2 regions of the Aliiglaciecola litoralis genome follow, and region 2 is predicted to be linked to the other one. Evidence: predicted binding sites of a transcription regulator. Region 2 holds the regulator's gene; the other holds the start of a gene.

Region 1 (15,304 bases), on a different contig from region 2:
GATCAGGCCTGACACTTTGCTTGGTAAATCAGCTAACGCAGGAAAGCCCTTGGCCGTGACATTGGTCACCGTCTCGGTACCCGACTCAACTAATAATGAAGCGTCGACGAAATAACCCGGCTGAATATTCAACGCTAAAACAATACCAACCACAGCGGCTAATGCGGTTGAAAAAAGTATGAAGAGTATCGCAATTATACCGTTCTTCTTCATCGCATCAGGATTATTATTGGCCGCCAATCCACGCACTATTGAGGCCACAACAAGGGGTACGACAATCATTTGAATGATAGCTAAAAACACTTGACCGGGTAACGCTAACCAAGCCGTGATATTGGTAACTGCACTTGCAGAAACCAAGCCCAAATCGGGACCTAATAAAATACCCGCAATGACGCCTAGCGCAAGCGCGAGTAATACTTTCAACCAAAGCCGACCGTGTATCAATTTATCAAATTGGTCTGCTATGTTCTTTAGCGGATTAGTAAACCTTTGATTCATTGTGTTGCTTCCCAATATTCGGCTAGAATTTTCATCTTGACTAAGCTTTCACAATCAAGGCATCAACCGCCAGTCGCTCAAGTATTTTTTCAGCGGTATTCCCGACTACGAATCCTTTTAGGCCGGTTCTGCCAACATTGCCCATGATCACCAAGCTGGATTTTAGTTTTTGCGAGACCGAGGATATTTCCTTAGATACAACACCAACAGATACGAAGGTTGAATAGACAATAGGTTGGCCTTTGGTACTGATCATATCGGCTAATCTCGCCTTAATCTCTTTGCCCTTAGTTGCCATTAACTCATGTGGGATTGCGATATCTAACTCTTCACGAATTCCTGATATTTCGATGACACTCAATAGAGTTAATTCCGCTTGAGTCATATTTAGAAGCTGCACTGCCGTATCAGCAACTTTGTCATTTAGTAAACCTTGAGATGGACTGTCGTCAACCATATCGAGCGTGGCCAGGACCTTCATTTTTTTCTTCCATTTGTTGTCCCCACAAAATAACACTGCCGATTGAGATTCACTTTGAAGCACGGCCTTTACTAACCCAAAATCGTGCTGACCTTGTCCGAGTTGAGGTCGATAAATTACGACCATGTCAGGGTTAGTGTGACTGAGCAAATCCGTCATGCTTAGCTTCTTCGCGTGCTTATCAAAGGCAGAATTAATTATCAGGTTGGCGGTACAATGGCCCGCGGCAACGTCATTAAGTACGGTCTGGACATCCGCCGCAACAGCGTTACTATCACTGAACAACACTACGCTGATGCTCTCTGGTAAAAATCGTAACGACTTTTCCAACATCATCTTGGCACTGTCTGCACTCTCGACTACCACTAAGATATTTCTCATTTAAAACCCTTTGTTCAATAATAGTTCAACTACTTGTATAACTCAGGTTGCTGATTGCGCAACTTTAACGTTGTAATTATTCAATTTCCGTTGCACAAACTTTTCGACTTCAACGATAAGAAGGATAGGAAAAGTGCAGACTATTATTTTTAACCAGTCATCTAAACTAATGCTTACCAATCCGAAAAGTTGCTGCGACTGCGGCAAGTAACTGAAGCCAAGCTGCAAGCATATAACGGCGGCAGAAGCGATCAGCATGGGTTGACTGCCGTTTAGGAAGTGGCCACTAAAAACAGATTGATTGAGGAATCGGCAGGTAAATAAATAGAAAAGCTCGATCATGACAAGGGCGTTGACCGCTACTGCCCTTGCGTACTCAATCGAGGATCCGTTATTCCGATAATACGCAAATAGCTCAAACACGATGGTTGCGCCAATCACGCCCACTAACACCATTCTAAGCAATAGCGCAACCGTAAATAACCCTTGCCCAAAAGGCCTAGGTGCCTTGTTCATGACATTGGGCTCTGGATGTTCAAACGCCAATGCCAGTGCTAAGGTGATCGCCGTGATCATATTCACCCATAGTATTTGCGCTGGCGTGATTGGCATCATCCTGCCTAGCATTATCGCAGTAAATATCACCAAAGCTTCGGCTAGGTTCGTGGGTAAAATAAAAATAATCGATTTAACAATGTTGTCGTATACCGTTCGACCTTCGCGAACCGCGCTGGCGATGGTACTAAAATTGTCATCGGTCAACACAAAGTCAGCCGCCTCTTTTGCGGCATCAGTCCCCTTATGCCCCATGGCTACGCCAATGTTAGCCTGCTTCAACGCAGGAGCATCATTGACACCATCGCCAGTCATGGCGACAACATGCCTATTCTTCTGCAAGGCTTCGACTAGTTGTAGTTTATTGGAGGGGCTGGTGCGGGCAAATACGTCAACCTGCTCGACGAGCACTGACAATTGAGCGGCAGGTAAATTATCAATCTCTTGACCGGTCAGCACGCGCCGTACATCAAGGCCGAGCTCGGCGCCAATCGCCGCTGCAGTAACAGGGCTATCACCGGTGATCATCTTGACGCGAATGCCCGCGCTATGGCACATTTTTATGCTGTCGATAGCCTCTTTGCGTGGCGGGTCACTGATGCCCACCAGCCCGACTAGAATCAAATTACTTTCAACCTCTTGATGGCTAAGGGTATCTGGCTTGGTATTGTACCTTTTCATTGCCAATGCCATTACTCGCATTCCCCTGCGCCCATAATCTGCGGTCATTGCTAGCCATTGAGTTTTGTCAACAGGTTGCACCCCAGACTCATCCAATTGATGGCTGGCATAATCGATGAGTCTCTCTGGCGCACCTTTGACCATTAAACTCACTTCGCCAAGGGTATTGTGATGTAAGGTTGCCATGTAACGTTTTTCGCTTTCAAATGGCAAGATATCGATACGTGGCAAATCGTGCTGCAAACTACCGACCGTTAGGCCATGCTTGAGGGCCAATGTCAGCAACGCACCTTCCGTAGGATCGCCATGTAGGAGCCAATCACCGTTCTCATGTTCAATGTTGGCATCGTTGCATAACAAGGCTATTACGCAAGCCTGAGTGAAACAGCTATCGTGATCGATCAACACAGACTCTGAAGTGCTATTCGATTTAATCAGTCCCTCAGGTTTATACCCTTCTCCTGAAATACGGTAACCACCAGAGGCGGTATAAACCTCGCGCGCGGTCATTGCATTTGCGGTGAGGGTTCCAGTTTTATCAGAGCAAATCACGTCCACTGCACCGAGCACTTCTACCGCAGGTAAGCGTCTAACCAAGGCATTATTTTTAGCCATTCTCTGAACACCGATAGCCAATGCAATGGTTACAATAGCCGGTAACCCCTCAGGTATAGAAGACACCGCGATACCAATGGCGGCTTGAAACATATCGCCTAATGCATATTGATGAATGAAAATTCCCAGCACCATGGTAAGAACGGAAACCACGATAATCCCTATGGTTAATTGATGGGCGAATCTCGCCAATTGCAGCTGCAGTGGTGTTTGCATCAATTTAACTTTGCCTACCAAGTTGCTTATCTCACCGATTTGGCTTGCTAATGCTGTATGGGTTACCACACCGCGCGCAAGACCATAGGTAACCATGGTGCCCATATAGGCCATGTTCTTACGTTCAGCTAAAGGAACGTTACCTTCAATGGGGGTAATACGTTTGCTTACAGGCTGCGCTTCTCCGGTCAGCGCGGATTCATCGCACCTGAAATCTTTACTGAAGAATAGTCGGATGTCTGCGGGCACCCGATCACCTGCCTGCAACATCACCACATCACCAATGACCAGCTCACTGCTGTCTATGGACTCAAGCGCCCCATTTCTTACAACCATGCACTGCGATTTCGTCATTGACATGATTGTACGTAATGCATTCTCGGCTTTTCCTTCTTGGATAAAGCCAATAATGGCATTCACTAACACCACCGCAAAAATCACACCGCTATCGACATAATGCTGTAATAAGATACTAAGTACGCCACTGCCTATGAGCACATAAATAAGGACGTTATGAAATTGGGAAAAGAAACGTTTCCAAGCTGAACGTGCCGGTGCCAACGGCAAGCTATTTTTGCCATACAATGACAAACGTTCAGAGGCAAGTTGTTGTGATAATCCTGCTTCACTGCTTTGAAAAGTGGAGAAAACTTCATCAACCGTACTGTTATGTGGAACGATATTCGCACTCATAACACAACCTTAATCTGTTGACATTTCCGTTTTTGAAAACCACTGACTTTCAATGCAACTCCAGCCATAAAATGCCAATTAAAACGCAATCGATTGATCTAATATGGGGATCTCAGACTCAATGCCTTTTTCGTCCCACAATTTTTGTGACAAACAATCTAGCGCCTCTGGATCACCATGCACTAAAATTATTCTTGGATTACTTTGGAAGTTTGACACCCACTCGATAAGCTCCAGCTGTCCTGCGTGAGCAGAAAACCCGCCGAGGGTTTCAATTTGTGCTTTCACCGCATAACTGTCATTGAATATTTTAATCATGGATTTACCATCCACTAACAGCCTGCCCAAAGTTCCTTTGGCTTGGAACCCACAAAAGATAATGGTATTGCGACTATCCCAAATGCGTTGTTTAAAGTGGTGGCGAATTCTGCCACCGGTGCACATACCGCTGCCGGCTAGAATAATCGCTCCTTGTTTAATTTTGTTGATTGCCATTGAGTTTTCTGGCGTAACGGACAAAAACAAACGTGGAATAAAGTCTTTTAGTAATGAATGAACCGAGGGCGTTGCCTGCTCAATTTCGTCATTGTCTAAGGAATCGAACCAGCGGTCATACACTTTCGTGACTTCAATCGCCATAGGACTGTCTAAAATGACCTGCCAGTTTTCTAGCAATCCCCGATGGTGTAATTGTCCTAAATAAAACAACAGCTCTTGTGTGCGCCCCACAGCAAACGCGGGGATCATGATGTTGCCGCCACGCTTTTGTGTATCTTCGAGTATGGTTATAAGTTGCTCAACGGTATCTTCGATTGAGCGATGGTTTCTATCACCGTAGGTGCCTTCCATCAGTACCACATCAGCTTGGGTTAAGATGGCTGGATCATTCATTAACACGGCGCTTTTATTGCCCAAGTCACCAGAGAAAACCAATGTTTTGCGTTTGTTGCGCTCTGAAAAAGTGATCTCGACAATGGCGGAGCCAAGAATGTGACCGGCATCGTGAAATGTCACATGCCCATCCTCTGTTAAATTAAAGGCTTCACCGTAATTTTTTGTTATGCATTGGCTTAAGGTCGCATGCACATCCTCTTCGGTATACGAGGGCTCCAACAACGATTTTCCTTTGCGCGCACGTTGGCGATTTTCTCGTTCCAAATCACCTAAATAGATGCCCACTGAATCGAGCAACATGATCTGCAACAAATCAGCAGTCGCATCCGCGCAGTAAATGGGCCCCGTAAAGCCTTCGTGCACCAATTTGGGCAACATGCCGCTATGATCTAAATGAGCATGAGAAAGTACCACAGCATCAATGCTAAGGGGGTTAAACAAAAATGCCTCTTGCTGAGTTCTACGCTCCCAACTCCCACCTTGATGCATGCCACAATCAAGTAGAATGGTACCCAGTGCCGGTGACGTTAGCATATGACAGGATCCTGTCACTTCTTGAGCTGCACCACAAAATTTGATCGAGGCCATATAAAAATCGACGAATTGTTGAATAGTGCACTCACTTCACCATCAGACGCTTAGTGCTATATTGATCTTAATCAAGTTTTCCAGCGATAGCAGTCAAAACCGTTTATTTTTCAAAGGGTTCTATATGAACAACGGCATCTTCAATATGAAATTTAGTCGCCAGTAAATGCTCAATACTGTCTGCAACTTGGTGCGAATCAGCGGTAGACATATTCGGATCAACCGTCACCACAACATCGGCAATGCGGTATTTTCCGCTCGATCTTGACCGCACTCGGCGCACCTCTTTTACGGCGTCGATATTCATAATGGCATCCGTCATTTTATGTGCATCGACTTCGCTGGAGTCGACAAGTATCGGTATCGCACTTTGAAAGAGCTTAAAAGCAAGATAAAAAATTATACTGGAGATAATGATCGCAAAGACAGCATCTATCCAATAATAGCCTCTAGAAGCAAGTTGCCAACCAACGATGACGGCAATACTGGTCAACACATCACTTAGCGTATGGGTGGCATCTGCAACTAATATATCTGAGTTTAATCGCTTCGCCCAATGACGCTCCCATAGCGTTAAAATCGTATTAATAATCAATGCCGCAATAAGTATAATTAACCCCAAAAAGCTGTGTTCCACTGGCTCGCCGATGCGTTGAAACGCGCTCAGGGATATTTCAAACGCAACAACAACTAGCAAGGTTGCTAGAACAAAAATGGCTAACTGTTCAAACTTTTGATGGCCATAAGGATGCCCTCTGTCCGCAGGCGTTTCAGAAATGGTGACAGCCATCCAGGCCACAATATTATTCGTTACATCGGTAAAAGAATGCACTCCGTCGGCGATAATGGCGGTCGAGTTTGTCATAAAGCCGACACTGAGTTTACACAGCGCAATCAATAGATTAACGCAGCCTTCAATGAGCAAGACAGTTTTTACCTGCATAAGTCTCTCAATCTTATAGTTGCCATTTTCGTGTTACTTTTTTCATTTTTAAACTCACAGAATATTGTTTTATGTCAATGTCATAGTGCGTGTAAGCAATATGCTTGTCTGTGCCAATTAAAGGGGCATCGAATGTTTTAGTATAGCCCCAACTAAAGGAGCGCAAATGCAAATAGGTATTCTTACTGGCGGCGGTGATTGCCCTGGCCTGAATGCGGCGATAAGAGCCACAGCTAAAAGCCTGATGTTAAACTGCAATGCGAAGATTATCGGAATTGAAGATGGTTTTGCTGGCTTAATAGAGCAACGGGTAAGGCCTCTTTCCTACTCTGATTGTAGCGGCATTTTATCTTTAGGCGGAACCATCCTAGGAACCAGTAACAAGGCCGACCCGTTCAATTACCGAGGTGCAGATCACAGTGCCAAAGTTGTCTCCTATTATCATTCATTAGGACTCGATGCAGTTGTCGTGATCGGTGGTGACGGCACTTTGTCTATTGCCTATGAGCTGTCTAAACTGGGCATGAATATCGTTGGCGTCCCTAAAACCATAGATAACGATCTCATGTGCACCGATCGAACCTTTGGTTTTGACACTGCGGTGTCTATTGTCACCGAGGCGCTAGATCGCTTGCGTACCACTGGTCAATCACACAAACGCGTGATGATCCTTGAAACCATGGGCCGTTACGCTGGCTGGATCGCTTTACATGCAGGTGTCGCGGGTGGAGCTGACGTTATATTGCTACCTGAATTTCCGTACGATATGGATGAAGTTGCCAAAGCATGCAAATTACGCGCAAGTGATCAACAATATTCCATTATCGTAGTAGCGGAAGGTGCCATGCCTCAAGGGGGTCAAGCCACGGTTCGTGAAACCTTAGGTTGTGCGCCAGATCCTATCCGATTAGGTGGTATCGGTAATACATTGAAGCTTCAGCTTGAACAGCGGCTTGACGCAGAGGTAAGAGCCACCGCTCTGGGCCATATTCAACGTGGAGGGACGCCAACAGCGTTTGACCGGATATTTGCCAGCAGTGTGGGCCAAGAAGCAGCCTCTTTGATAGCGGCAAAACAGTTTGGCCGAGTAGTTGTGATGAATAACAACCAACTAAGCAATGTGATGCTGGAACAAGTCGCCAATCAAACCAGAATGGTTCCTGCAGATGATACATCCCTGAACACAGCATTATCATTAGGGATCAGCATTGGCGTGCCTGCTCTTACTCGTATTAGTGAAATGGTGTGACTCTGCAAGCAAGACTAAGCAGCGTCTCTCTAAGCAATCTCAAACTCAACGCGATAGCGGCCTGTATTAATCATCAAACCTTGATCCGGGTCAATTGTAACCTGTTAAATCGCTACATAATCACCCCTAGATATCAACGATCAAAAGCACAATCACAACTCTGATGAACATCGACAAGCATGCCACAGATAGTAAACCTAAACGCTTAACAACGACTGCGACAAGCGATTTTCTAAATTGTGATGCAAAGGTGATTAGTTATGTGCCGCACTTGCTTACTATCTATGTCGCTTTAATTATTGCCTTTGCTGATCGTCTCTTTGAATTACCTAGTCTTATTCGACACTATTTAGTGGCACAAACCGGAGGATGAATCATGCAATTTGATTGGTTTACGATGACCATACAAATTTTCAATTTGGCTATTTTGATTTGGCTTCTTCGATGCTCTTTCAATTTACCTGCTGTTGATAGTCTGCAAACATCTGCCCCTCACCAGAATAATACGTTTGACCAAGCAACTCCCAAAGCCGAATCAGCAGAACAATGCGAGCAACACTGTGTCAGTATGCTCAAAGAGTTAGACCATCAGCGCATCAATATTGTCAAAAAAATGCATGAAGAGGCTGAAGAGCAACGCAACTCACTATTTAATTCAGCCCAGAAAGCGGCCGACGAAATGCTACGTAAACGATTAAACTCGCTGCAATCTGAATTGTATCAACTGCAAAATGATGTACTGCGTAAGAGTGTCAAAGAAATCTATGCCATCGCCGGTAAAGTGTTAACCGACCTTGCAGGACAAGATATTCAACAAGTGATGATCGACAAATTCTTGGAACAGCTTGCGTCACTCGATGCAACACAACACGCTGACTTAGTGAAAGCACTGACAACGTCTTCTTATCATATTAACCTGCGCTGTGCATTTGAGATCTCTGATGTGCAAAAATCAGTCATAAACCAAAAAATAGCGAATATAGTTAGCCAAGCCAAAACAATCAAAATAAAGTTCACATATCAACATATACCCGATTTGATTTCAGGTCTTGAGTTGAAAATCGGTGATTGGAAGTTAACGTGGAGCGCCCATCATTATTTGGAAGAGTTACAAGAACATATCAGCGATATAGTGCAATTAACGCCGCTAAAGCAACAAAATCTCACGCCAAGTGTTAGAGAATCCCTAACTAGCCATGACAAATAAATTCGCCAGTTTCAGTATAGAGCATTGGTTCCATTGTCAAATGGACAAGGCCTTTGATGACGTTTTTAATGATTTGAAAAAGTTTCGAGAATCCCTTGATGTTGGCCTTTCACTTCAACAAACAGGTACTGTGATCAAGCTATCTGACGGTATTGCTCTCGTTAGCGGTTTGGCTAGTGTTGCATTTGAGGAATTACTGAAGTTTCCCTATGGTATTTATGGCTTTGCTTTAGATGCAGATGACGCAGGAACGCGTGTTGTTCTGCTGGGTGATTACAGCAAAATTGAAGTCGGAAACGAAGTCAAACGAACCAGACGAATCTTGCACAATGCCGCCAATGAAAGACGAATCAACAGAGTAAGAAATCATCTGGGCCGCTGCGCTGACGGCAAAACCTTGGGGTAATCGATGCCGAGACTCGACTACGAGTATCCTAGGGTTCCTTCATCATTATTCGTATGCACAGATTAACTTTGCACAGTGACATCACATTCCAGTAGGGTTTCAGTGGTTAAAGAGTTTGCCACCAAGCAATTTTGATCCGCTTTGTGCAAAATGCGTTCGGCGTCTTCGATGCTTTGATTTTCGCCTATCACTAAACAGGCTTTGGTGACTACTTTGGTAAATTGTGTTTTACCATCGACTCTGTCTAAGGTGCCTTCGGAGTGACACTCGAGTGACACCCAGTTCAGTTTAGAGGCTCGCGCGACGGCTCTAAATGATAAAATAAAGCAGCTGGAAATCGATGCCATAAAGAAATCTTCTGGCGACCACACATCGCCTGGCCCACCAAATTGTGCAGGTGGTGCAACGGCCATATCGTCTAAATTATTAACACTGACGATAAGACTGTTGTCAGACTTTCCCTTGGCTTTGATCTGGTATTGATGAGGTAATGCTTGCATAAGGTAACACTCCGATTTTAGTAGATTTTAATATGCTAAATAACCTGAACTTTGGTTAAATATAGTATTGAGATAATGTGCTTATTCACATGCTTTTTGGATTGTGTCCAAATCGCAGGTGATCACACTGACATTGTTAAACCCTATTCTAGCCAGTTGTTCAGCGGATAGAATGGCTCTGACTGAGGTAGCACAATGCAAATAGATAGCCCGATTTGGATCTTTTTCTATCTCCAAAACCTTCATTTCAAGTAACCCTCGGGGAATGTTAATCGCACCTTTTGCCCCCTTTGCTTGATGTTCTGCTGGCTCTCGAACATCAATTAATAGGCCCTTGTTGTTTTCCAATTCTCTGGTTGCTGTATCAGCATCAATCCGGCGTACATTTTTTGCTGCTAGCTGCACTAATTCGGGAACGTTTTTTAACATTTCTTACTCCTGTAAATCTGCGTTTTTTAGGATGGTCTTCATTGGACACCAATGGGTGAATGCAGACTGAATTAAATTGATTGCAATAAAGATAGTCAGAAATACCCAGTTAGTATTAGAAAATAAATTAAAGCCAGTGACACTAAAACCATCACGTCTGCGATTAATAGTAACGCGGCATCTACTTTCATCAATAATTCGTCTTTGTGTGGCGTCGATTATATTAGATTTACCTTATATTAGTTGACACTAATATAAGGTAAATCTAATATACAAGTTGCAAGGTGTCAACCAAAGCTACATTTTTATGAGTTTGGAGTAATCAAAAATGGATCTACATCAATTAGCCGCGAACGCCTCCGAGGCAGAATCATTTATGAAATTGCTGGCAAATAAAAATCGGCTAATGATCCTGTGTAGCCTGATCGAAAACGAATGCAGTGTGTCACAACTCAATTTACGGATCCCGCTTGGGCAATCGGCGCTGTCGCAACATCTGGCGACCTTACGTAAGCATGAACTGGTTTCAACTCGGCGCGATGCGCAAAGTATTTATTATTCGGTAAGCGACCAACGAGTGAAAGATATCATCGGAACGCTATATCAGTGCTTTTGTGTCAAGTAAGGAGTTTGATAGGTGAAAGACCTTTATGTAGACAAATTGGTCTAATATTCTTTAACTAGTAAGCTGCCACTGTTGCTATTCGTGTTTGCTGGGGAATGTGATCAAATGCAATGCAAGTGGCGGGGGAATGCCTGCCACTTTCACAAAAACATCAGTCACATTGAGCGATTGAGCACAAATATCGAAATGCCCTCAATTAGGCCACCAAAGCTGAGCTTGATTGGAACTTTAATTGTTGCACTTTACAATCAGGTGTCCACGAATTACCCGGTTCATCAAGCAAGCAGCGTTGTAATTTGTCCATATTAATTAAGTTAATCTGCCGACGATTCACCTTAATAATCTTCTGCTGCTGTAACTTGGTCAAAAGACGGCTAATGGTTTCAATCGCCATACCAAGAAAATTAGCAATATCGATTCGCGTCATACTTAGGTCAAATGTTGTTGCACAGAGTCCCTGTAATTCGAAACGTTCAGATAGATCCAATAAAAATTTTGCAAGCCGTTGTTCAGAGCTCAACTTAGCCATATTAACTAGCATCCGTTGTTCATCGACCAGTGCGTGGCTCATGCTTTTCAACAGTTGCCCGCGCTTAGTAGGTGACTCAATTAAGGCTTTATCAAGCTCGTTAAGCCCTATCCAGCAAACACTGCTCGTTTCTAAGAATTTTAAGCTGTGACCGTGTGTCATATTGTCAAAGCCATCGGCGCCGAGCATATCTCCTTTGTAGAAAAAACCCGATATCTGCTCGTCCCCTCTTGCTGTACTCACAAATGACTTTGCAGAGCCAGTTCGCATAATATAAACCGCCGCAAACTCATCTCCCATGGAAAACAGCGTCTCTCCGCGATGATAGACTTTGTGCGACCTTTGGAGCTGTTGAGAAGATGTGCCACCTAAACTACCGAAGCACATAGCCGATCTGGCACATTGTCGACACAAATTTGATGATGTTAATGACTTCTCGCTCATAATATTGCCTCCCAAAAAACGTGTAAGGCAATACATCAGAATTTGCCGAATAAAGTTTCTTACTGCTTAAAAAACCATAACGCTAAATGTAAAATGAGGATATTCGTTGTTTTGCGTATTTTATTGCGGAAACTACCTAGTCCGAGGTTGGAAATTAATCCCGCACTGAAGAACAACAATCAAATTTACAGCGTTCTATTGCGTAATCTCAGAGCATTGCCAATGACGGAAACCGAACTTAACGCCATGGCAGCGCTTGCGAACATCGGGCTGAGTAAAATGCCAAACCATGGATAAAGAATGCCAGCGGCGATCGGCACTCCAAGAAAATTATAGATGAAAGCAAAGAACAAATTCTGGCGAATATTTGTCATAGAATGCTGACTTAGCAAGCGCGCGGTGGCGATTCCTCGCAAGTCCCCTTTAACGAGCACAACTCGTGCACTGTTCATTGCAACATCTGTTCCGGTCCCCATGGCAATACCCACGTTAGCTTGAGCTAAAGCCGGTGCATCATTGACGCCATCTCCAGCCATGGCGACGATATGTCCTTTGGATTGCAGCTGCTTTAAATATTTTAATTTATCTTCTGGTAAGGCTTCTGCAATAAAATCCTTAAGCCCGAGTTGTTTAGCAACAGCGGCGGCTGTAGTTGTGTTATCACCTGTCACTAAAATGATGTTCAAACCTGCGCTTTGTATTGTCTTAAGGGCTTCTTCTGATGTCGATTTAATTGGATCTGCCACACTGACAACTCCAGCCAATGCCCCTTCAACACTTAAAAACATCACCGTTTGCGCATTCTCTCTCAGCTTTTCCACCTCACAGGCAAGAGCCGAGATGTCAGTGTTTTGCTCTTGCATCATGCGCACGTTACCCAGTGATAATACTTTTCCGTGCAATACCCCCTTTACACCTCTGCCGGTAATAGACTCAAATTGTTCAATAACCTCAACAGATATATGGTTTGCTTTAGCGTGCTCGACAATAGCAACCGCTAATGGATGCTCACTTGAAGAATCTAAATTTGCTGCATATTGCAGTACAGTTTCCTGATCAAATCCAGCCACTGGGATCACGTTTTGCACTTTTGGTTTGCCAAGGGTAAGCGTGCCAGTTTTATCTATCACTAAGGTATCGACTTTCTCCATTAACTCTAAGGCTTCAGCATCTTTAATTAAAACGCCCTCAATTGCGCCACGACCGACTCCCACCATGATAGATATGGGTGTTGCTAAGCCAAGTGCACAAGGACAAGCAATAATGAGTACCGAAACTGCTGCAACCAGCCCATTAGCAAATGCGGGTGTGGGTCCTAATAACGCCCAAATCACAAAAGCCAGCACGGCAATAATGATGACAGCAGGCACAAACCACCCTGCTACTTGGTCCGCTATTTTTTGTATCGGCGCACGAGAATGGCCAGCATCATTTACCATTTGTACGATACGCGACAACAAGGTATCGGCACCGACCTTACTGGCTCGCATTAAAAACGTACCAGTTTGGTTAACCGTGCCAGCGGTCACCCTGCTACCAATTTTTTTCTCAACAGGTGCTGGCTCACCGGTTATCATCGATTCATCAACGTTGGAGTGGCCTTCAGTTATCTCGCCGTCGACTGGGATTTTGCCACCGGGCTTAACTCGCAACAGATCACCAACCTTAACCTGATCCAAATGCACCACTTCTTCATTGCCATCGAGATTAATACGTAACGCTGTATTGGGCGCTAGTTCAAGAAGTGACCTGATAGCATCACTAGTACGAGAGCGTGCTCGCAACTCCAATACTTGCCCGAGCAACACTAGGGTAATAATGACTGCTGCGGCTTCAAAATACAGCGGAGCCATACCATTTAATTTAAATGCGTCAGGCAACATAGTTGGCAACAACAAAGCGTAAATACTAAAAGCAAATGCCGATCCCGTGCCCAGCGAAATCAAACTGAACATATTGAGGTTCCACGACTTGAATGAAGCCCAGCCTCTGGTGAAAAATGGCCAGCCGCCCCAAAGAACAACTGGTGCAGCCAGCATTGCTTGTAACCAATTAAAGGCATTCATACCTATTAGCTGATGTAAATTAAAGCCGGGGATCATGTCGCTCATGGCAATTAGCATCAGCGGTAAACTTAATGAAAGACAAAACCAAAAGCGGCTTGTCATCGCTTTTAACTCACTGTCGTCTGCCGTTGTTGTGATATCCATTGGTTCTAGCGCCATGCCGCAAATTGGACAACTACCAGCACCAACTTGCTGGATTTGTGTATGCATTGGGCAGGTATAGAGCACATTTTTGTTTAATGTTTTTATTGAGTCTGATGCAATAGCAGATACCGCAGAAGTTGCAGTATATTGCGCTGGGTCGTGACGAAATTTATCAAGGCAATGCTGGCCACAGAAATAAAAAATGCCCGCCGCGCACTCAACCGATTTAGTTGGATTGATGGACACTTTCATGCCGCAAACGGGGTCAATTACGGATCCATCGGTTGCGATGGTCGAATGAGGTGTTTGTTTATCAGTGTGACCATTTTGAGTTTGATTTTTTTTCAACATAATACCGACCTTGCTATTCTCAATATATTCGCTGGTTTTCGGGCTTTGGAATTAACTCAAAAAAGAACTTTGAACAGCAAGCGTCAATCCACCTAGCAGTATTGATATAACCCGGTATGCTTATGGAATACGGTAGTTTTATTTTCAAGCTCAAGCAGTTTATCGTAGCGGTAAGTTGGTCCCTGTTTACACACTAGTTCATTGGCCAGATAGCAATGGCCACACAGACCTATCCCGCAGCGCATTCGCTTTTCAAGAGACAACCAAATTTTATCGCTGCTAATCAATAAACGATGACAAGTGATGGCTACCGATCTCATCATCGCTTCCGGACCGCAGGTCAATACTATTTGGGGGTGCCGGTCTGACTCAGCTAACACATTTTCGATGTGTTGAGTTGGCGTCCCTGACTTGTCTGCGTCATTAGTTTGCATAAAGGTGTCATGCACTAGAATCTTATTTTGCCAATTTCTTCGTTCTCGGCTTAACACCTGTGACGGCCTATCTTTAGCACCATAGATCAACGTTGTGTTCCCCGCCCGGCCTATCTCAATCAGATGATCAATGGTTGCCGCCAAAGGCGCTATCCCGCAGCCACCGGCAACGATCAACACCTCTTTATTGGCAAGCATTTCAATCGGCCAGCCTTGACCGTAAGGACCGTTATATCCTAATACAGCGCCTTGTTTGAGAGCATAAATAGCCTTGGTGAGTTTACCGACTTTGCGGATCAATGCGACAAATCGCCCTTTGCTATCAGGAAGCGAGGTGTAGGTGAACGGAGCCAAGCCTGCGCCGGGGACACT
Region 2 (15,304 bases):
GCATCAATTGCAATCGGCTTTTTTCCAGGCTCACTTATCAACCAAAAGCCATCACCGCCCAAACCATTCATATGAGGATATACCACTGCGATCGACGCTGCTGCAGCAACCATGGCTTCTATTGCTGTACCGCCAGTTTCTAATATATGTTGACCTGCCTGTGCCGCTGCATAATGAGGTGCTGTAAAGCCCATGCTCCTATTAGAATGTTCGAAATTATAGTTAGATTTCATGGTAACGCTCCATTAAGAACTTAGCCTGTCGTATTAGCGATAAGTCACTGCCTTTTGGACCAAGCAACGAAACTCCTGTGGGAGCATTTGTTTTTGCATAAAGAGGCAGCTGAACCTGCGGTGTACCAGTTAGTCCAGAGATGCATGTAAAGGCCATTAATAATTCTCTATAGTCAGATGCTTCTTTGGTTGTAAAACTTGACCACGGAGCAGGGCCAGGTGTAGTAGGGAAAAGCAAATAATGACCATCTACGAACATACTCTCTATTAACCTTTGTAACTTCAATTGAACTTGCTTTGCTTGTTTCTCTTGAGCAAGAGTTAATTTTGAAGCCCATACGAAACGTGCCTCAATGTCTTTGGCAAAAGTAGGTTGATGTTGAGTTATCCAAGGTCCATGTGTTTGCCAAACTTCTCGTCCTTGAAGTACTCTAAATGCCTCCGCTGACTCTAAAAGTAGCGACTTGGTTATACTACTATTGATGGTCAATGGCGCTGATAGCACCTGCTTTAATGTTTGTTCAATCTCATCTGGTTGTTCACATATAGAAAGCATAGTCGAAAGTACGAAGGGATGTTCTAGTGGTGTATCAAAAGTCTCATCAAAAATAACCTCAGCAACAGTCAAGGTGTCTGTAATTGTGCGAGTTATCCAGCCTAAAGTGTCAAACTGCGGTGCAAGAGCAACAACGCCTTGATTATCTATTACCCCATGTGTTGGTCGAAATCCAACAAGGCCGTTGTAACTCGCGGGCACTCTAACTGAACCACCAGTATCTGTGCCAAGCCCTATGCGTGCTTTGCCCGTTGCCACTGCTATGGCTGAACCACTTGATGAACCACCGCAGATACGTTTGCAATCTCGACTATTAGTTAATGGGGGATAATGAATATTTTGACCGTCGAGACTGTAGGTCAATTCATCGGTAATGGTTTTACCTACTATTTTAGCGCCGGCATCCACTAACTTAGTTACGATAGATGCGGTCGTTTGGGGGACGCTATGTGTGTGTAACCACGTGGGATTACCAGCCGCTGTTGGAAAACCAGCGATATCAATCACGTCCTTAATCGCTAAAGGCCATGCTTGAATTGGTAGTTTATCGGTTTTTCTGTGCTTAGCAGTTATATCGGTGATTAGCACAAAAGGGTTGTTGTGCGAGATTTCCATGTGATTTCAATAGATTAATTGTGAATGTATAAAAGGACTCTTTGCACTTTTAGTCAAGCGAAACAACGAATATTGATATAAATAAGGTTAACTCTGAATTCGCACATTTTAACGCGGTAAATAGTCTTTCGTGCAGCATAACCCATTATATTATTCCAGCTCATCAAGCTCAGTGTAAATTTTGTTTATCGCCGCTATTCGGTTATTTCCTGAAAATTTTCCGGAAGCTAAAATTTGATTACAGATCACCGAAACTACCGACATTGGCGCAGAGAAACTATCCAAAGGTAACTCTTGTCCCAATTGGCAAATAAAGAGTTGTTGTACTTGATGTTGATAAATTTGCGCTGAAGGGTCAGCCATTAATACAAGTTGTCTCGTTGGGAGCTTCTCAATTAATTGTTTTACTATCCTTGGACGCCGCTTAAATGCAATTAAGATCACCAGTTCATCATCTGCGATATCCTCAATCTCTTCCCCCAAAGATTGACCTGGAAGCGGTAATAAACGCACCTTACCGCGTATCTGTAATAGCTGTTGCCGGAAATGTAAAGCCACAGGGTAACTGTTACGAAAGCCAATTAAGGTGATCCGAGATGCCATGCTAATGGCGTGTACTAATTCATTAATATCTTGTGTTTTTACGTTATCCCATGTTTGCCTAATGCGATCTAATTCTTGATTCACATAATCATTATTATCATGGACCATGCTTACAGGATGACCTAGATGACGAGTACTACGTATTTCTTCTTTTACATCACTGTGATTGGCGTACCCTAACTGCCTAAAAAAACGGCTGACGGTGGCCTTTGAGGTATGCGTGATTTCAGCAATCTCCGAAACAGAAAGATTTAATATATCCATTGGATTTTGTTGCAAATAATTCGCAATTTTTCGACCATTTGGTGATAGCTGCTGGTAACATTGGGTAATGAGGGTTACAAACTTAGGTTTAGGCACTAAAAGCTTCAATTTTTTATTATGCATTGTGCCTAGTGTAACGAAATTTTCACATTAGTAAAAAAGGTCCTGTAGATTACGTAAGTAATTGCGAATTAAGATGAGTAATCTATTAACAAAACAATCTCGTGTAGTAGTGCTAACTGGTGCGGGTATTTCCGCAGAGTCGGGATTAAAAACCTTCAGGGACAATGATGGGCTTTGGGAAAACCACTCAATCGAGGAGGTTGCTACGCCTGAAGCCTTTGCGCGAAACCCTGACCTAGTCTATCGATTTTATAATCAAAGAAGAGCACAGTTAACCCATGGTGAAGTGTATCCCAATGAAGGGCATAAAGCGCTTGCAAAATTAGAAGCGCAGTTAGGTGATCGTTTTTTATTAGTGACTCAAAATGTCGATAACTTGCACGAATTGGCCGGTTCTCAACGTGTTTTGCATATGCACGGTGACCTACTAAGTTATCGGTGCTGCCGGTCTGGGCAAGTTGTTGAAACAACGGCCGCGTATGATCGTCATAGCCGATGTGATTGCTGTACCCCAGCAAACAGCATACGACCAAACATTGTTTGGTTTGGTGAGATGCCGATGCATATGGAACAGATATCATCAGCGCTAGAGAATGCGGATTACTTCATCTCAATTGGCACCTCAGGCAGTGTTTATCCTGCCGCTGGTTTTGTTAAAGAAGCCAATTATTATGGTGCACATACGGTCGAACTTAATTTAGAGCCCAGTAGTAATCATTATGAATTTTCACAATCATATTATGGGTTGGCCAGTGACGTCATTCCTCAGTATGTAGAACAGTTAATAGGATAGTGATGTTTGAAACATTAAGCCTTTATTGGCTCGAATTTGCAGCAATTGCTACCTTACATTTTTTTGCAGTAGCAAGCCCAGGTCCGGATTTTGCGGTGGTCGTCAAGCAAAGTGTTAGCAGTGGCAGGCGCTCTGCGATGTATACCAGCATTGGGATCGGTGTGGGGATCTTAATCCACGTTATTTACTCTTTACTCGGAATTGGTATCTTAATTCAAACCACACCTTGGTTATTCCAACTATTTGCTTACGCTGCGGCTGCCTACTTATTGTATTTAGGATGGGGCGCAATTCGAAGTAAACCTCCGGTAGCGCCAAATCCTAATCTAGAACAATGTTCCCTATGCAGCCAACCCACATCAGACAAAAAGTCTTTTATGATTGGCTTAGTTACAAATGGACTTAATCCCAAGGCGACGCTATTTTTTCTGACCGTTTTCGCGGTTGCCGTCTCACCTGAAACACCATTAGAAGTTAAAATTACCTATGGGTTGTACTTAGCCTTTGCTACTGGTCTGTGGTTTTGCTTTCTATCTTATTTACTGAGCGGTACAAGGGTTAGAAGTACCTTAATGGCTAACGGTTATTGGTTTGATCGTATCATGGGCATCATACTAATAGCGCTCGCTTTTAAACTTATATTTTCAACATAACACGCTAATTTACTTGGATTTTAATGAAACAAACGCAACACGATAGTGAACATGAAATCGTCGAAAAGAATCTGAATGGAGAATATCAGTTTGACCTCAATTTGATCTTAAAAGAGGGGTTTAAAAATACCTTAAAACATTTTTTTCCTTTCTTACAAATGATGATAATTCTTATGGGGATCGCCTTTTTAATCTTTTTTCTTTTTATCAAAATAGAAGGAATTCAGACTGAAGAAGATCTTACCCAAACGAAGATCTTGTCATTTCAATTAATTATTCAGATTTTTTTGGCCCCGTTTTTAGCCGCTTTTATGTTGCAAGGAGTGAAAGCTAATCTACAAAGTAAACTCAAAGTAGGGGAGTTGTTTGAACAGATCCCGCGCTTCCTGCCAATCGTGATTATTTCAATATTTGTCGCTTTATTAACGGGGCTAGGTATGAGTTTATATGTGCTACCTGGTTTATACATTTACATGGCAACGGGATTTGCTATCTTGCTGACGGTAGATAAAAAGATGACGCCGTTGCAATCCTTAATGTTATCGGTTCGTATGGTGAATCGCTATTTACCTAAATTTATCTTGTTATACGTCATTTTTACGGTGTTAATGATCCTCTCAATCATGACTTATGGCTTGGGATTTTTGGTACTTTTTCCTTTCTATCACATCGTCAAAGGTGCATTGTATCGAGACCTATTTGGCTATGCTAAAATGCCAAGCTCTAATCAGATAGATAATCAGGATGAAAGTACATTTGAAGCCTAATCATTCAGTCTACAGTATCGAGATCCCATCGATAAAACGAATAACCTATTTAGCGCTAATTTGGATATTTGGTGTGGTTGCTTTTGCTTATCCCTTTTTATTTCCTCCTAGTGAGGAAATTGAAATAGATGAATTTGCAGTCTATGAATTTGTTGAGCCTGAAATGCCTGACTTTAAAGCAATTACTGATATTAAAGCCCGCAAAAAAGCATTTTTTGATTATCTACTGCCTGCGGTTGCCTACCAAAACCGGATCATCTATGAGAAGCGCCGTTTTTTAATGGGTTTACAAGACAAACTGAAACAGCAACAACGTTTTGATGCGCAAGAATTGCAAACTTTGGAAACCCTGGTCAAAGATTATCGAGTTGAGCCAGATGGTGACTTTGCTGCTACTTTGTCAATATTACTCAAACGTATCGATGTGATTCCTGCTGAGCTGGTGTTAATGCAGGCCGCAAACGAGTCTGCTTGGGGTACCTCAAGATTCGCCAGAGAAGGGTATAATTTCTTTGGTTTATGGTGCTTTAGGCGTGGGTGCGGCTTTGTTCCAAGACAGCGAAATGACGGTGCGGCCCATGAAGTGGCTAAATTTAAAAACTTACGACACGCGGTTAGAACCTACTTTAGAAACATAAACCGCCATTATGCCTATAAAGACTTACGAAATATTCGGTTATCACTGCGCGAAAATGATCGTCGTATATCGGCAGTAGAATTGGCTAAGGGCTTGGGGCGATACTCTGAAAGAGGTGATGAGTATATTAAAGAGTTGATTCAAATGATCCGCTATAACAGGAAGTTAATGACGTTATGAGATACATATCCTTATTGCTACTTGTATTGTTTTGCGGTCTAAGCTGGGCTGATGAATTAAAAGTCGAGTATGCCAGCTTTTATAGCCACCTTAAAAAAATAGACAATGATGAAACTCAAGGCTTACAGTTTGCTTTTGGGTTTAAAAACATTGCCTCTGATAGTCTTTGCCATATTCGAACAGCGCAGATTGTCACGCCCAAAGTAACGTTGCCGGTAAGTGTATCGGACGAACAACGGTTTATATTACCCACAGAGTTGGCCTTAAAGCAGGCGCATGGCGTGATTCACATCAATCTGGAAGAACAAGCTAACCAATGTGATTTGTCGGTGCAACTTGAAACGAAACCGGCGTATTTAAAACGTACTTATCAGCAAAATGAACTGTTAAGTTTACTGGGGCAATACGAAAGCTTCTTTGATGACGTTGGCGGTTTTATGTCATTTTTAATGCCCGACGTTATTGGCTTGCAGATGCACTTCGCTGAGCCATTACCAGCAAGCTTGGAAGCTGATTTAAACGTTGCAGGGAATAAGCTGATTTTGGACAAGAAATGGATTCAAAAAATGCAACCCTTAACACTACCATCGACGCCGTTCAGAATTACTGCAATCACTGACTAAATAACACCTCTATACTTAAATTCGACGTAATGGTGCTACTGTTGAATTTTAGCTAATCCTTCTGCTAAGCTTATTTTGATTTTCATAACCAAAGGATTATCTATGTTTATTGAAACGATTAAAACGCCAGGATTAGCACATCTATCTTACGTCATTGGTAGTGATGGTCAGGCAGCTGTGATTGATCCTCGTCGTGATGTTGATGAATACGTTCAAATTTGCAAAGCAAATGGGTGTAAATTAATCGCTATCATTGAAACCCACCGTAATGAAGATCTAATCAGTGGTTCCCCCATTCTAAGCGAAATGACCGGCGCGAATGTATATCATGGACCTAATCCAGAAAGCCCTATTGAATATGCCAAAACAGTGAAAGAGGGTGAGGTATTCAAAATTGGTAATGCTCAACTAGAGATCATCGAAACACCGGGGCACACAAAGGATAGTATTTCGATCCTTCTAACCGATCTTGAATTTGATAATGGTCCTGCAGCAGTTTTTACAGGGGATGCGTTATTTGTCGGTGATGTGGGAAGAACCGACTTTTATCCTAATGAAAAAGAACGCATTGCAGGAATGCTATACGACAGTATTGAAAAAATTAAGTCTCGCGCGCCAGCTGCTATTTTATATCCAGCCCACGGAGCCGGCTCTGTTTGTGGCGATGGTATGGCCGATAGAGAGTTCTCTACGATAGAGCACGAGTCTCGAAACAATCCAATGCTAGTGATAAATGATAGACAAGAGTTTATCGACAAAAAAGTTAAGGAACATCACTACTACGCGCCGTATTTTAACGATATGGAACGTCTTAATATGACGGGCGCTGCAGCTTACGATTCACCACGTATTGTTTGTCCAACAAGCTTTAGCGACCTAAATCTTGATAGCACCATATTAATTGATGTAAGAAATATTGAATGCTTTTTAGGAGCACATCATCCTCGCAGTATTGCGTTGCCGGTTGGTTTAATTACCGCTTATGCAGGTTGGTTGTTATCTAGTAAAGACTCAATCACTATCGTCGCTCAGAATGAGCAAATGGCCAGCGAGGCAGCGCTACATTTCTCTCGCATCGGTTACGATAACACTCAGTGTTTTGTCGAGGCTAATTTCCCCGGATATGCCGCTACGGGGGGAGAGGTGGCATCTACTGATATTGTCGATCCTAAACAGGTAAAAGAACTGCTTGAAGATGGCTGGCAATTATTAGATGTCAGAAAAATAACAGAGTACGAAAGTTGTCGAATCTCAAATAGTGAGCACATATTCTTAGGTGAATTACCGGAAAAAATGAATTCCTTGGACAAAAGCGCACGCTACATCACTATGTGTGCCAGTGGTATGCGCGCTTCAGTTGCAGCGTCATACTTAAGTTGTAATGGATTTGAAAATGTCAAAGTATTCATGGGTTCTTTAGGCGCATGGAAACAGGCTGGTTTTGAGACTGAATAATTTTCGTTACTATAAACGGTGAAAATATAAGGTCCTTTAAGCGTTAATAAAAGCGTGGATTTTATCTATTTACTAAAAACTCAGTGACTAATGAAAAGCAAGGCATGCTCTCATAAGGGTATGCCTTGCTTAAATAACAGTCTCAGGTATTAGCTGCGATTAGTTCTTAGTTCAAACGCAATTGGTATTTAATCTGTTCAGCTACGCGCATGACACTTTGCCGTCCTTCTTCGATGAGTTCACCGGCGCGATGAAATTCCATTATCCCAAAATCACGCAGTTGTGGCTCAATAAGAATGTCTGGTGGATCTCCTGCTAAACGTGACCGTGTGACACGGGCTTGAAGAATGTCTAATGAACTCGACATGACGCCTAGAATACTCGGTGTGGTATCGGTTAAATGCATTTTCACTGGAGCAAACGTGGGTTGTTCCTGATTGGTAGCTAACTCACTTTGCGTGGCTTGGTCGGCACTGCTTTGAACCGTTTCCAGCGGAGGTGTTTGGTCATATTGGTTATCTAGTGTTTCATCACTGTCATCTAAATCAATATCTTCATCAGCGGATTTCTTGAAGCGTCCGCTAAAAATACGCTGCATAAAGGACTGACTTTTATTAAAGAAGTCGTTTGTGCGTTGCAGATTGCGCTCATGCTCTTGTTGGAACGCCAATTGAACTTCAGGACGAAAATCAGCACTTAGGTTAACCGCAAAGACAAAGTCGGCGCCCAATTGACGACAAAGATTCACAGGTACGGGATTGACAACCGCGCCATCGACCAGCCATCGTCCTTCATAAGCAACCGGCGGAAACAGTGCCGGAATGGCGCAGGATGCGCGTACAGCACTGCCAATAGGTCCTTTCGTAAACGCGACTTCCTTACCACTGTATAGATCGGTAGCAACCACACCGAAGGGAAGGGCAAGTTGTTCAAAATTTTCTTCGCAAAATTTTTCTTCGAGTGCTTTAAATACTCGATGACCACTGGCCAATGCTCCTTTACGGATCCCTACGCCCATTAATCCGAGTACTTGCCATTCAGTGAGTGAACTGGCCCATTCTCCAAGTGGCGTAAGTTTGTTGCTCGCATAAGCCGCGCCAACATAAGCCCCTATTGAACAGCCAGCGACAACATCAATTTTTACACCTAATTCTTCCAATGCTTGGATAATACCAATGTGAGCCCAGCCTCTTGCTGCGCCACTGCCTAATGCTAAGCCTATTTTCACCGAGAATACTTCCTTACTTAATTCAAATTGATAATTGAAACTTTGTCTAAATCCGTAGTGGGAGATTCTAACGGCATAGGATCAAACCCTAGATCGCCATCTTTAAATGGGGCTTCCTGAGTCTCAAGGTGTTTAAAATCAAAAATTTGTGGATCTGCGAGGTGTGACGGCACCACGTTCTGCATTGCTTTAAACATACTTTCTATCCGTCCAGGGAAACGAGTTGACCAATCTTGCAACATCTGTTTAATCACTTTACGTTGCAAGTTTTCTTGTGAGCCACATAAATTGCACGGAATAATCGGGTACTCCATGACTTGAGCAAAGTGACTGATATCAGCTTCAGTACAATAGGCTAAAGGTCTTATAACCATTTGTTTGCCGTCATCACTTACCAACTTTGGCGGCATGGATTTTAACCTTCCGCCGTAGAACATGTTGAGAAATAATGTTTCTAACATGTCATCACGATGGTGGCCTAAGGCAATTTTAGTGGCGCCTAATTGAGTCGCTGTTTTATATAAGATTCCTCGTCGCAGCCTAGAACACAAAGAGCAGGTCGTTTTCCCTTCCGGAATTTTGTCTTTGACAATGGAGTAGGTGTCTTCAGTCACAATGTGAAAGTCTACATTGAGTTTAGACAGATATTCTGGCAACACATGATCGGGAAAACCCGGTTGTTTTTGGTCTAGGTTTACCGCTATTAATGTGAAATCTATGGGGGCCGTTCGCTGCTTCTGCAGCAAAAGATCGAGCATGGTGTAGCTATCTTTGCCGCCGGATAGACACACCATAACCTTATCGCCTTGTTCTATCATATTAAAGTCAGCGATAGCCTTACCGACTAGACGACTCAGCCGTTTTTGAATTTTGCTATCATCGTTTTTGGGTGTGGCAAAATTGTGGCTAGGTTGGTTCATGCGGATCCTTTGAATCTCATCTACGGCAAAGCTGGACATTATACCAGCCACACTACCGGTGACAAACCTATTATCAGAGTATTTACCTATAGTTCAATACTTGTTTTAGCGCTTAATTGGGCATTCAAAACCGTCTGGTTTGAGTGCTAACACATCGCAATCAAGTTTATCAATTACGTGTTCAGCGGTATTTCCTATGAGCGCTGCCGTTATTCCTGTTCTTCCCACAGTGCCAATAATGACAAGTTCGGCATCAATCTCATTAGCCACATCAGGAATAACATTCTCTGGTAACCCTTCTCTAATGTACAGGTGGTTAACATCAATCGGAAATTGTTTGGCGTGGGCATGCATACTATCGGTGTGGTGTTTCTTGACCGCTTCTGTATAACTAACCGGATCAAATTCAGGTATTTCAATGGCAATATTAACGGGTGTCCCAGGGTAGGAGTTAACCAAATGTACATGCCCATTTAGTAACTCACTAAACTTGAGCGCCATGTGGGTCATTTTAACATTTAGGTTTTGATGTTCATCATCTTCAGTTCCCGCATCCACAGCGGCAATGATGTTGCCGTCTTCAGGCCAGTCATGATCTTTTACCAATAACACCGGAACCGGAGATTTACGCAACAAGTGCCAATCAGTTGGCGTAAAAATGACAGATTTAAGGGTATCGTGTTGCTTAGTGCCTTTGACAATAATGTCATAGTTATTTTCAACCACTTCAAATAAAATACTTTCAAAGGGGCGGTTATGCCAGACCACTTTAATATCGATTGAAATAGCGCCATCACATAAAGGTTGTATGATGCTTTCAAGCCAATCCGTTCGATCATCCACCACAGCTTGACGCATGGTTTCTCGTTCATCCACCGAGAGCATAGTGGTTAACTCATATGAAAAGTCGTAAATAGTTAAAAACGCGGTAATACTTGCTCCGGTTTTGTGGGCCAATAAGATGGCTCGCTGCAATGATTTCTGTTCCAGTGCTGCTGGATCTATAACTGCAAGAATTTTATTAAACCTAGCCATAACGATTTCCATTTCCATGATAGAACGAGTTAATCTTAAGTGTAAGAACAGATCCTTAGAATGCCAACTTAGTATGACAAATACTTAAAAGAACCAAGCCTTTGTGCAAACCTTCCATAAACTTATTAATGGTACGAACGTGGCGCTCAAAAAATTAAGAAAATAATTGAGACACTCATTTAATAATTGAGACACTCACTATAAGAAGGTATAAAACAATTACAGAGCTCTGTAAAATTCAAGGTGTGTCTTTTCTTAAACCGCGAATTAATTGGCTGTTTTCTTATTTTGGTTGAGGTGTATGCTGAAAATCGCCTTATTTCTCAAATAACAGGCAGCCGGACTTAGCAACATTGAGTTGATGGGTGTTTATTTTGGATTGGATTGTTTCTAGGCATGTTGCAATAACGCTCTGGCCTTTGCCATCCCTCGTATGCGTTGATGCTTTGTGTGTTGTTTGAATTGTTGAAGCATGTGTTCACTGCCTACAGCGGTGTAGAAGTGTTGTTCAAACTCGGTCGTTAGGGTTAACCACTGCTCGGTATTCAGACCAAGACTGTTTAGAATGGAGCTGTGTTGCGGCTTGATATGACCTGCTTTATCCTGACGAATACACTTGCCCGTTCTCTCAATCAGCTCACAGTAATCGATTAGGCTATACGCGATACCTTTAGGCATGTCTTTTTTGTGATTGCCTACAAAGCGCATTAAGGTGCGGGGCTGTTCACCTTTGATAAGCGCGTGAATACGTCTTTGAATGCTGGTGTGTTTTGAGGTTTCAGGAGTGCTGTCCATGTTGGCTCGAATAGGGTTTAAGTCGACATAGGCCATACAGGCTACTAGCGCACTTTCATCTAGCAAGGCTTGGGATTTAAAGCGTCCTTCCCAAAACCGCCCCGTACAGTCATCTTCTTTGTTCGCCTCACGGGCGATGTGCTCGTTCAGATTGCGCATCAGCCAACTGATGTCGTATAAGCGTTGACGGTAAATAGTGACCGTTTGCTCCAGACTCACAAGCTCAGCATCACTGAGCGGCTCGCCTTTATGATATTGTTGACTCAATAAGGTGCCTTGATACAACTGATGCCAACGCCTAATCACCTCAGTCATCGACCAGCTATCCGCGGTTTCTTTATCCACACACAGCACCACATGGGTATGATTACTCATCACCGCATACGCACAAATATCAATGGCGAACACTGACGCTAAAAACAACAAACGTTTTTCTACCCACGCCCGGCGATGTTCAAAGCTTTGTCCAGTAAACGAGTCTTCACCGCACAAAAAAGAGCGACGAACACAGCGTGAAACACAGTGGTAGTAAGGAGTATCAATTAAACTGATTTGGTTTTTGCGTGGTTGGGGCATAACAGACCATCCTTGGTTGTTTGGTTACCCTAAACTTAGAACAAAATGGCCGTTTCGCCATTTTTAACGTGGGTGTCTCAGTAAAACTGGACTTTAAAAGTGGGTGTCTTAATAAGAACTGTTATTTTTATGGTGGGGCTGCGATAGTTTGCGATCTTTAATTCACTCGGTTTTCTGTCTTAATGCTTGTGGCTTTAGTATTTGGATCAGTTTGCCGTCCACCAGTATGATTTTTTCTTTTTGTAACCGGGTGAGTAATCGACTAATGGTTTCAACAGTCAAACCAAGATGATTGCCAATCTCACTTCTTGTCATCGGCAAGTTGAAGTCCGATGGTGAAAATCCTCTGGCAGCAAATCTATCTGACAAGTTAAGCAGTAAGTAAGCGATACGCTCTTCTGCCGTGCGTTTGTTCAGGAGCATCATCATGTCATGATCTGATTTAATTTCAGTGCTCATGATTTTAAGCATTTCTTTTCGAAGTGAGGGCAGCTTAACACTCATTTCATCAAGCTTATCAAAAGGTAATTCGCAGACCATCGACGTTTCCATGGCTTGAATGAAACTTTGATATTGTTCGGTACATAAACCGTCGAACCCTACTATGTCCCCTGGGAAATGAAAGCCCGTAATCTGCTGTTGGCCATCTGGTGAGATAATATAAGATTTAAACGAGCCACTTCGTACCGCAAACAACGAAGTGAATTTCTGCCCAGGTGAGGTAAGCTGGTCGAGTTTGTGCAACGGTTTTTTGCGTTCAACAATGTCATCTAAGCTTTGCATTTCGGTCTGATTCAACGCGACAGGAATACAAAGATGGTTGAAGCTGCAATTTTGGCAGCGAATACTGAAATCAGATGTGGCCTGCATCAATGACTCATGAGAATGACTTTTACCAATTATGGATTGCTCGATAGGTTAAAAGCAAGCCGAATATGGTGAGGATGGTTGCGACGGATTGCCTAACGAATCTATTCGCCAAATAGTGCCTTATGGTTTTAGCACTGGCGCCCATAGCAAGCATAATGGGTAGGGTGCCTAAACCAAACAATAGCATCGTAAGAAAGCCAATTTTTGCACTGCCCGACGCGACACTCCACGTTAAGGTTGAATAGACCAAGCCACAGGGTAGCCAGCCCCAAATCATGCCATATGGTAGTGCATATATTGGATGTTTGAAGGGGATAAAACGTTTTGATGCCGGTTGGATCAATCTCCAGAAATAACCGCCGAGTTTTTCAATTCGGGTCAGCCAATTTAACCACTGCCCAATATACAGTCCCAATAGGATCATAAATACGCCGCCTAGTAGGGGCAAAAATTGCGGATTTATCCAACTTCGACTGGACACCATACTGCCTAAATACCCGGCGATACCGCCAGCAATTGCATAGGATAAAATACGTCCTCCATTGTAGGCCAACATATAGGGAAGGGGGCTTTGTGCTTTTGGTAGCATGAAGGTAAATGAAGTGACAATGCCACCGCACATTCCAGCACAATGGACACTACCAGCAAGTCCAATCAATATTGCGCTATACCAGCTTATATCAGTCATCTTTGCTTATGTTGTTATTGATATCGATGCTTTTGTTATGTTTTTTGAGAGCTTGAGGCTGTTCTTCCGTTTGTGGCTCTTGGTTTGGAGATGCAAGATCATCATCAAACAAAATACTTAATCCTTGTCTTTCTAGATCTTCAAATTGATCATTTTTTACAGCCCAAAAAAATACGCCAATAGCAACTAACACTAAAATAATCGCGATTGGTATTAACACATAAATGATATTCAAGGCGTTTCCCGTTAGTCTTAAATCAACTTGCTGAGGTAATTATCTTAATAATCTTACTGAATTTGTGACCACGATAATAGAGCTCAATGACATTCCTATCACGGCCATCCACGGGGTTAGCAATCCAGCGATAGCCAGAGGTAAGATCAACAGATTGTAGCCTATTGCCCAAAGCATATTCTGTTTGATTTTTTTGCGTACTTTAATTGACATAGCAAACAGCTGATTGAGGTTTATCAGATCTGGATTTAACATCACTACATCAGCTGAGCGTTTTGACATATCAGCGGCGCCTCCCATAGCGACAGACACATCCGCTGCGGCGAGTACTGGCGCATCGTTGATACCATCCCCCACCATTAACACTTTAGCACCTTGAGCCTGTAAGCCTCGAATATAGTCAAGTTTTTGATGAGGTAATTGTCTGTATAACCGGTCACTGATTGCTAATTTGGACGCGATGGCTTCAACATTTTTTTGCGAATCGCCACTGAGCATTATGATCCGCTTATGTTTGAGACTATCAATCAATTGTTTGGCATCTTCGCGTAAGCGATCCTTGATAGCAAAGGTGGCTACCAGCCTATTAGCCTGAGTTAACACTATGCAATCATCTGCCACACTAGAAAGCTCAGGGATATCACTTTTAATATACTTTACATGGCCAATTTGTACTTTGCTACCAGCGTAAACGCCAGTGACGCCGCGACCGATATCACAACTGACCTCACTTATTTTATAAGGTTGAGTATCGGTAAAAGCATTAGCTATCGGGTGTTCTGAATATTGTTCTAATGCTGCCGCTAATTTCAATGCATGTTGTCTATCGTAATTGTTGAACAATTTAATATCTGAAATTGAGAACTTACCGTAGGTAAGGGTACCGGTTTTATCAAATACCAGCGTATCCACATCAGGAATAAGGTCCAGTACATCAGCTCGTTTAATTAACAAACCATATTCGTTTAGTTTGGCGATTGCACTGGTCAATGCTGAAGGCGTCGCCAAACTCAGTGCACATGGGCAGGTCGCGACCAAAATTGCAATTGCGATCCAAAATGCGTTATCGGGTTGAAACTGCAGCCAGCTTATATAACTAATCAACGCTATCACTAATACAATGATGACAAAAAATTGTGAGGCTCGATCGGCATAAATAGCGGCTTTGGGTTTGCTGGCTAGCGCGCTCTCTTGAAGACGCAGTATGTTATTTACCAATGACAGTTTAAGTTCGTGTTTAACACTCACAACAAATGTGCCGTTGAGGTTTAAGGTGCCTCCAAAGACGTCATCTTTAGCTTGCTTAATAATAGATTCGGATTCGCCGGTAAGCATAGATTCATCGATAGCGCCTTGTCCTTGCACTATGACACCATCTACTGGAAATGTTTCGCCCGGTTTAACAAGTACTTGCTGACCAACACGAAGTTGTTTAGCTAAAACATGCTGTACCGA

The links. The regulator FNR, encoded in region 2, switches genes on or off when oxygen is low (the NO sensors DNR and NnrR bind a similar motif). The targets are predictions, from matches to a motif close to TTGATCTAGATCAA.
Region 1: ABD036_RS16390 (MBL fold metallo-hydrolase RNA specificity domain-containing protein) is a predicted target of FNR. The motif match lies at 5,667-5,680, and genes of this name have one in related genera.

Annotation. Positions count from the first base shown of each region.
Region 1 is NZ_BAAAFD010000011.1:76,571-91,874, forward strand. Features, by position in the region: gene ABD036_RS16375 (dicarboxylate/amino acid:cation symporter) at 1-501, opposite strand, end outside; gene ABD036_RS16380 (universal stress protein) at 542-1,363, opposite strand; gene ABD036_RS16385 (cation-translocating P-type ATPase) at 1,406-4,123, opposite strand; gene ABD036_RS16390 (MBL fold metallo-hydrolase RNA specificity domain-containing protein) at 4,202-5,605, opposite strand; gene ABD036_RS16395 (cation diffusion facilitator family transporter) at 5,709-6,548, opposite strand; gene ABD036_RS16400 (6-phosphofructokinase) at 6,715-7,797, shown strand; gene ABD036_RS16405 (F0F1 ATP synthase subunit delta) at 8,174-9,004, shown strand; gene ABD036_RS16410 (F0F1 ATP synthase subunit alpha) at 8,994-9,410, shown strand; gene ABD036_RS16415 (OsmC family protein) at 9,473-9,910, opposite strand; gene ABD036_RS16420 (rhodanese-like domain-containing protein) at 9,992-10,339, opposite strand; gene ABD036_RS16425 (YgaP family membrane protein) at 10,343-10,561, opposite strand; gene ABD036_RS16430 (ArsR/SmtB family transcription factor) at 10,668-10,964, shown strand; gene ABD036_RS16435 (helix-turn-helix domain-containing protein) at 11,161-11,937, opposite strand; gene ABD036_RS16440 (heavy metal translocating P-type ATPase) at 12,123-14,498, opposite strand; gene ABD036_RS16445 (iron-sulfur cluster-binding protein) at 14,591-15,304, opposite strand, start outside.
Region 2 is NZ_BAAAFD010000001.1:160,017-175,320, reverse strand. Features, by position in the region: gene ABD036_RS00755 (gamma-glutamyltransferase family protein) at 1-233, opposite strand, end outside; gene ABD036_RS00750 (amidase) at 223-1,404, opposite strand; gene ABD036_RS00745 (MurR/RpiR family transcriptional regulator) at 1,555-2,367, opposite strand; gene cobB (Sir2 family NAD+-dependent deacetylase) at 2,468-3,187, shown strand; gene ABD036_RS00735 (LysE family translocator) at 3,190-3,840, shown strand; gene ABD036_RS00730 (DUF2189 domain-containing protein) at 3,864-4,607, shown strand; gene ABD036_RS00725 (glucosaminidase domain-containing protein) at 4,585-5,424, shown strand; gene ABD036_RS00720 (DUF2987 domain-containing protein) at 5,421-6,047, shown strand; gene ABD036_RS00715 (MBL fold metallo-hydrolase) at 6,150-7,502, shown strand; gene ABD036_RS00710 (patatin-like phospholipase family protein) at 7,669-8,730, opposite strand; gene ttcA (tRNA 2-thiocytidine(32) synthetase TtcA) at 8,748-9,650, opposite strand; gene uspE (universal stress protein UspE) at 9,756-10,685, opposite strand; gene ABD036_RS00695 (transposase) at 11,076-12,056, opposite strand; gene fnr (fumarate/nitrate reduction transcriptional regulator Fnr) at 12,219-12,926, opposite strand; gene ABD036_RS00685 (sulfite exporter TauE/SafE family protein) at 12,949-13,614, opposite strand; gene ccoS (cbb3-type cytochrome oxidase assembly protein CcoS) at 13,607-13,849, opposite strand; gene ABD036_RS00675 (heavy metal translocating P-type ATPase) at 13,889-15,304, opposite strand, start outside.